Regions from separate parts of the Pseudarthrobacter oxydans genome, predicted to be linked through region 2. Evidence: riboswitches for the same ligand, from Rfam matches in the RefSeq annotation. Region 2 holds a riboswitch; the other holds the start of a gene.
The links. A riboswitch is a leader RNA that binds a small molecule or an ion and turns the genes downstream of it on or off. The one in region 2 is predicted to bind cyclic di-AMP.

Region 1 (3,397 bases), 1.7 Mb from region 2:
CATCAGCAGGCACTATCCGGCTGCAGCCCGGTCCGAACAGCCCTACCTGGCGCTGTTTGAAGCAGTGGTCGCCGCCCAGGCGGAGCTCGTGGCCAAGTGGATGCTGGTGGGCTTCGTGCACGGGGTCATGAACACGGACAACATGACCATCTCCGGGGAAACCATCGACTACGGGCCCTGCGCATTCATGGACGCGTTTGATCCCGCCGCCGTGTATAGCTCCATCGATGTAGGCGGCCGCTATGCCTACGCGAACCAGCCCGTGGTAGCCGAGTGGAACCTGGCCCGGCTCGCTGAGGCCATGCTGCCGCTCTTCAACGAAGACCAGGAACAGGCTGTCGGCCCCGCGGTGGAGGCCCTAGGCACGTTCCGCGGCCGGTACAGTGATGCCTGGTTCGAGGGCATGAAGGCCAAGCTCGGCGTGCCTGCCGGCCCTGCGGCAGGCCCGGAACGTGACGAAGCCTCGGACCTTGTGGATGGCGTGATCGGCCTGCTGAAGGACGGACCCGTTGACTACACGCAATTCTTCCGGAACCTTGGACAGGCCGCCCGGGGCAACTCCAGGCCTGCCCGCGGCATGGTGCCGGACCTGGGGACTTTCGATGCCTGGGCCGGACGCTGGGCCGCGCTGAAGCCCGACGCCGAACTCATGGACAGCGTGAACCCCGCGTACATCCCCAGGAACCACCTGGTGGAGGAAGCACTGGCCGCTGCCACCGAGGGCGATCTTGACCCGTTTAACCGCCTCCTTGAGGTTGTCCGGTCCCCGTTCCAGGAGCGTCCGGGGCTGGAACGCTACACGGAAGGACCGCCGGAGGACTTCGGCAAATACCGGACCTTCTGCGGCACCTAGCCGTAATTCCAGCGGAGCCAAGGGAGCCCCAAGGACCCTTAAGAACGTGGAAGGGGCGGCAGCCGGTAAACCCGGCTGCCGCCCCTTCCAGCCCCTTCCACAGGGTGGGACTGCCCCGCTGCGAGCGGACTGCCCCGTCGCCGTTGGTTACGCTACGCGGACGAAGGAAGCGCCGCTCAGCCAGCTGATGGAGTGGACTTCGGTGCTGTAACCGTTCACGCCGCCGCTGACAACCTGGCCGTCGCCGGCGTAAACGCCCACGTGGCCGGCCGTGATCACGAGGTCACCGGGAGCGGGGGAACCCACAACAGTGCCGTACTGGAAGAACTGGGTGGGAGCCAGGTCGCCGACGCTCAGGCCAACGGAACGCAGGGCGTTCTCCACCATCGCGGTGCAGTCCTGGCCGACGCCCACCTGGCTGTAAGCCGAGGCGAGAATTGCTGCTCCGGTGCCCGTGCCGGTGCTGGCAGAGGCGTAGGACAGGTTCATCCCCGTGTTCGCCGGTGCCGTGGCAGCGGCGGTCTGGACGGGTGCCGGGGCGGGTGCGGCGGCCGGAGCTGCCGGGGCGTAGCCTGCACCCGGGATCTGGATCTGGTCGCCGGGGTAGATAACCGCGGAGATTGAAAGCCCGTTGGCTGCCAGGACATCGCCCAGGGCCACGCCGTAAGCGGCCGAGATGGCGCCAAGCGTGTCGCCGGATACAACCGTATGGACGGTTCCGGCCGCGGCGGCGGGGGCTGCAACTGCTGCTGCCGGGGCGGCGGAGGCCTGGATGTTAGTGGTCTCAGTGGTGTCCGGACCTGTCACACCGGCGTGCGCCGGGGCTCCGACGCCGAAGGCAATGCCGGATGCGGCTGCGACGGCGAGCGCCGGACGGCCCAGGGTCCTGGCTTGGGACTTGGCCGAAACAGCCAGTCCTTCCAGGATGATGGAGCGGGCCGGAGTTGCGCGATGACGGGCGGTGGTGGAAATTTTTGACACAGTTGATCGCCTCTCCCATGCCTGCGGGGTGAGCTGTCGGGTTCGGGCTGGAGATACCCGGCCGGGAGCAACTCCGAAAGGAACGGAGGCGCCAGCGACTTAACCCCAAGGCCTCTTGAGAGGCCGTGGAAACTTGGTTCCCCCGTCCCTGCCAGCTGGATAGCGATGGTTCCCGGTTCAGCGGCAGGGCTCGGCAAGCTGAGGGGAATGTCCCGTCTGGGAGGGACACCTTAAGACCATAACCCGCCCCGGCGCCGATTGTCACGTTTGGGTAACATGCGAGGTTCTCCTCTCGGTTTATGCAAACGAATCGACTCTGGGTCGCGGGCACTGCGCGCACGCTCAGGCTTTCACCGTGGAAAGTCGATGGCTTGTCTCTGCTGTATAACGATGCAGGCCCCTCATCCTTGAAGTGAAGGTTGAAGCCGGTAAGCTTCCGAACTATGTCCCGTTCCGTTCTAAATGCCCGGCACCGCCTGCCCGGGATACTGCTGGCCGCCGCCCTCGCCGGCAGCGTTTGGCTGACTCCGGCCGGCGCGGCCGAGGGCGTTCCGCCTGGTGGCTACCCCTCGTGGGAGGACGTGGAGCGGGCCAAGCTGACCGAGGCCGGCACGGAAAAAGAGATCGGTATGATCGCAGGCCTGTTGGACGGGCTGCAGGCGCAGTCGGAGGCCTTGGGCAACGCGGCGGTGGCGTCAGCCGCTGAGTCTGCAGCGGCTGATGCCGCGTTGGCAGCATCCACTGCCCGAGTGGAGTCGCTGGCGGAACAGGCCGGGACCGCCAAAGCCGAACTCATCCGCCACAGGAAGGACATCGGAGCCCTGGCCGCCCAGTCCTACAAAACGGGCGGTACGAACATGGGGTTCTTCGTGGCCCTTGATGCGATCGGGAACAACAATGTCCACGGGCTCAACGTGGTGCATCTGGTGGGCGGCAAAACGGCGGGCCTTGTGGACAAGGCAGCCGCCGCGGGGAAAGTCACGGCTTCACTGGCCGATCAGGAGAAAGCCGCCCGGGCCGAGCGTGAACGGCTGTCCGGCGAGGCGGCGGAAAAGCTTGCGGCGGCCCGATCGGCCCAGGAAGCCATGGCACGCCAGCTTACGGAAGAACAGCAGCGCAACCGGGAGCTGACCGAGCAGTTGGCGTCCCTGAAGGGCACGACGGCGGCGGTTGAGGGTGAATTCCGGCGTGGACAGGCGGCTCTGGCCGCTTATGAAGCAGCGCAGGAGGCGAAAAGGGCCGCGGCCGGAGAAGAGGCACGACGACGGGCTGCCGCAGCCGCCGCGGCGGCAAAGGCGCAGCCATCTGCTGCTCCCGCCCCCGTGCGTCCGGCTCCTGCCGATCTGGCACCTGAAAATCCTCCGGCCGGCAACCCTGCGCCGGCGGATCCTGCTCCGCCTGTCCCCGCTCCGGCGCCTGCCGCGCCGCCCAGCCCGCCCGCCGTCGTAATTCCCTCTGCTCCTGCGGGTGCGGTCAACGATCCTGCCGGTGCCAAAAGCTACGCCTCGGGCAGGCTGGGGGCCTATGGCTGGGGATCGGACCAGTTCCTCTGCCTTGCCCGGC
Region 2 (3,397 bases):
AAGCGCGGCGCCTCTGATGTCACCTGCATCTGCCTGCTTGCTGCTCCGGAAGGACTGGCGAAGCTGGAGGAAGAACTCTCCGGCGCCAACGTCACCATCGTGCTGGCCTCCATCGACGAAAGGCTCAACGAGAAGTCCTACATCGTTCCCGGCCTCGGCGACGCAGGCGACCGGCTGTACGGCATCGCAGGCTAAGGACATGGCAGGCTAAAGCCAGGCCTTTCCTGTTCCCGGCCGCAGGGCTAGCCTGTGCGGATGGACTGGAAACTGGAACTGGTGTTTGTCCCTGTGTCCGACGTGGACCGGGCCAAGGATTTCTACGTCAACAAGGTGGGGTTCAATGCCGATTTCGATCAGCGGCCCACGGACTCCATCCGCTTTGTCCAGCTGACTCCTCCCGGCTCGGCCTGCTCCATCTGCATCGGGGAAGGGCTCACGGACGCGCCTCCGGGTACCGGCTCGAACCTCCAGCTCGTGGTCAGCGACATCCAGGCTGCCTACGAGCACCTGAAGGGCAACGGGGTGGACGTGAGCGAAGTGGACGTGCAGGACTGGGGCCATTTTGTGTACTTCGCGGATCCGGACGGGAACCGGTGGGCCGTCCAGTACATCCCCGGCCGGGAGGCGGGGGAGCAGCAGAAGTAGGTTACTGCATCCCGCCTAGTACCAGTTGTTCGACAAGTGGAAGTTCAGTGCACCACACGGCGACTGGTAGCGCTCCTGGATGTAGTTCAGGCCCCAGTTAATCTGCGTGCGATAGTTGGTGAGGTAGTCGGCTCCGGCGCTGGCCATCTTCTCAGCCGGCAGGGACTGGACGATGCCGTAGGCGCCGCTGCTCGGGTTGGTGGCCGTGGTGGTCCAGTCCGATTCCTTGGTCCAGAGGGTCTGCAGGCACTGCATCTGGTCCGGAGCCCAGCCATAGGAAGCCAGCTGGCCTGCGGCGTACGCCTGGGCGCCTGCGGGATCATTAACCGCGACGACGGGCGCGGGCTCGGGTGCCGGGGCCGGAGCGGGTTCCGGCGCAGGAGCCGGTGCGGGCTCGGCAACGGGAGCAGGTTCGGCTGCCTGCGGGACAACGTTGATCTGCTCGGCTGCGGGCTCAGGCGCAGGGTTGGCCCGGATTTCGCTCTGCTCCATGCTCAGCTTGGAATGGGACTCCGAAGCCTGCGCCCCGGTGGCTGCCACGCGGGCACCCGTGTCGGTGGCCTGGCCCGCAGCGCCAACTCCAACAAGGAGGGCGCAGGATGCTGCCAGCAGTCCGGCGCGCCGGCCGACGGAGGGGAATTTGCCTGCTGCACGCGTGGAGCGTGCATCCGTGCCTGAATTCGGGCGTGGTTTTACAAGGAACTTGGACATAATAGATCGCCTCTCACACCTGCGGAGTTAGCTGTCGGGTTCGGATGAGGGCATCCGGCCGCACGGAAAAAACACGTGCAGGCTTAACCCCAAGGGCAGTCAGTGCCCGGGACGGTGGGTCCCCCGCCTCTGCCGTTGTTCAAGAGGAATCCGGGAAGTGGCAGAGCTTGGCGTCAACCCGGGATATGCGGCCCGAACGGGGACCGCACCCATTCGACGGTACAGGAGTTCAGCGCATAAGTCACATTTTGGTAACGGAGGTCACGATGACGGCGCGCCGCCTTGTGCCATTCCCCGCATGAGGGGTAGCCGCAGGGCGAACTGCGTGCGGCCGGGTTGCGACGTCACCGTTACCCGTCCGCCGTGGGCCTCAACAATGGACTCGACGATGGACAAGCCCAAACCGCTGGTTCCTTCAGCGGCGGACGCACCGGGCGCGCTGGTCCCCGCACGTGCCGCGTCTGCGCGGGCAAACCGGCGAAGACCTGGTCCACGAACTCCGGCGGTATGCCGCCGCCGTCGTCCGTTACGGTCACCACTGCGGCGCCCTCCGGCGTTTTCTCCACCCCCGTTACCACCGTGGTTCCCGGAGGGGTGTGCTTGCGGGCGTTGGAGAGCAGGTTCATCAGCACCTGCCGCAGCTGGGACGGATCCCCGTTCACCACCACCGGCTCGTCGGGGAGCTCCAGCCGCCAGGTGTGCCCTGGCGCCATGACCTTCTCATCGCTGACGCCTTCCACCACCAGCTGGGTCAGGTCCACCTCGGCAAGCTTCAGCGGCTGGCCCTCGTCGAGCCGCGCGAGCAGCAGGAGATCCTCCACCAAAGCGGTCATCCGTTCCGACTGGCTTTGCACCCGTGCCAGCGACTTCTCCCCGTCCGGAGTGAAGTTTTCCGTCATTCTCATCAGTTCGGTGTAGCCGCGGATGGCGGTCAGCGGCGTGCGCAGCTCATGGGAGGCGTCAGCCACGAACTGCCGGACCTTGGTCTCGCTCTTCTGCCGCGCCTGCAGCGCATTCGCAACGTTGTCCAGCAAGAGGTTCAGCGCGTGCCCCACGCTGCCCACCTCAGTTCCAGGGTTGGAGTTCGACGGCGGGACGCGAACGGCAAGTGCCACCTCGCCGGCGTCCAGGGGCAGCTGCGAAACCCGGGTGGCCACCTCGGAGAGCTGTTCAAGGGGCTTCATGGTGCGGCGGATCAGGACCGTGCCCACCAGCCCGATCAGGAGCAACCCGCCCAGCGAGACGAACACGAAGGTCCACACCAGGGACGTCAGCGTGCTCTCCTTGGCGGCCAGGGGGAGCCCTGTGACCAGGACGTCGCCGAAACTGGTCTTGACCGCAATCAGCCGGTAGTCACCGTTTGAGAGCGTGCGGTCAACGGGCCGGGCATCGGTGGCCAGTGCGAGCAGGACCTGCTTGTCCTCGGAGGACAGCGCAGAGCGCGTAGTGTCCGGGGCCAGGAAGCCGGCGCTGTTGACCTGGCCGTTGAGGATGCGGGCGTTCAATGTTCCCACGCTTTGTCCGCGGGAATCCAGGGGGTCCCTGCCGTTGAAGCCGCCGGAGGGAGGCCGGCCGGGATCGTTGGAGCGGGCTGCGGCCTGGCTCAGCTGCTCGTCCAGCTGGCGGGTGAGGAAGGAGTCCATCGAGGCGTAGCTGGCTACGCCCACCGCACCGCAGATGGCGATCAACAGCGCCATGGCCAGCAGGATAAGGCGTGTGCGCAAGTGCCAGGTGGCGGGTTTGAGCCAGCTCCGGGGCTGCGGCTCCGCGGTGTGCACGGAGGTCATGGCGCGCCTACTCCGCCGGCTTGATGACGTACCCGGCGCCCCGCACGGTGTGGATCATGGGCGGGTGCACGGCGTCCACTTTCTTGCGCAGGTAGGAGATGTAGAGTTCCACGATGTTTGCCTGGCCGCCGAAGTCGTAGTTCCACACCCGGTCCAGGATCTGGGCCTTGCTGATGACGCGCTTTGGGTTCTCCATGAGGTATCGCAGCAGCTCGAACTGGGTGGCCGTCAGCTGGAGCTCCTCGCCCGCGCGG

Region 1: it holds a riboswitch for cyclic di-AMP, as region 2 does, so the genes downstream of both, SMD14_RS11000 (LysM peptidoglycan-binding domain-containing protein) here and SMD14_RS03470 (hypothetical protein) in region 2, are expected to answer to the same signal.

Annotation. Positions count from the first base shown of each region.
Region 1 is NZ_CP139438.1:2,429,121-2,432,517, reverse strand. Features, by position in the region: gene SMD14_RS11005 (protein adenylyltransferase SelO family protein) at 1-853, shown strand, start outside; gene SMD14_RS11000 (LysM peptidoglycan-binding domain-containing protein) at 1,001-1,834, opposite strand; cyclic di-AMP (ydaO/yuaA leader) riboswitch at 1,838-2,038, opposite strand; gene SMD14_RS10995 (lytic transglycosylase domain-containing protein) at 2,278-3,397, shown strand, end outside.
Region 2 is NZ_CP139438.1:741,373-744,769, forward strand. Features, by position in the region: gene upp (uracil phosphoribosyltransferase) at 1-195, shown strand, start outside; gene SMD14_RS03465 (glyoxalase superfamily protein) at 256-645, shown strand; gene SMD14_RS03470 (hypothetical protein) at 661-1,356, opposite strand; cyclic di-AMP (ydaO/yuaA leader) riboswitch at 1,362-1,522, opposite strand; partial or broken gene SMD14_RS03475 (ATP-binding protein) at 1,618-3,143, opposite strand; gene SMD14_RS03480 (response regulator transcription factor) at 3,151-3,397, opposite strand, start outside.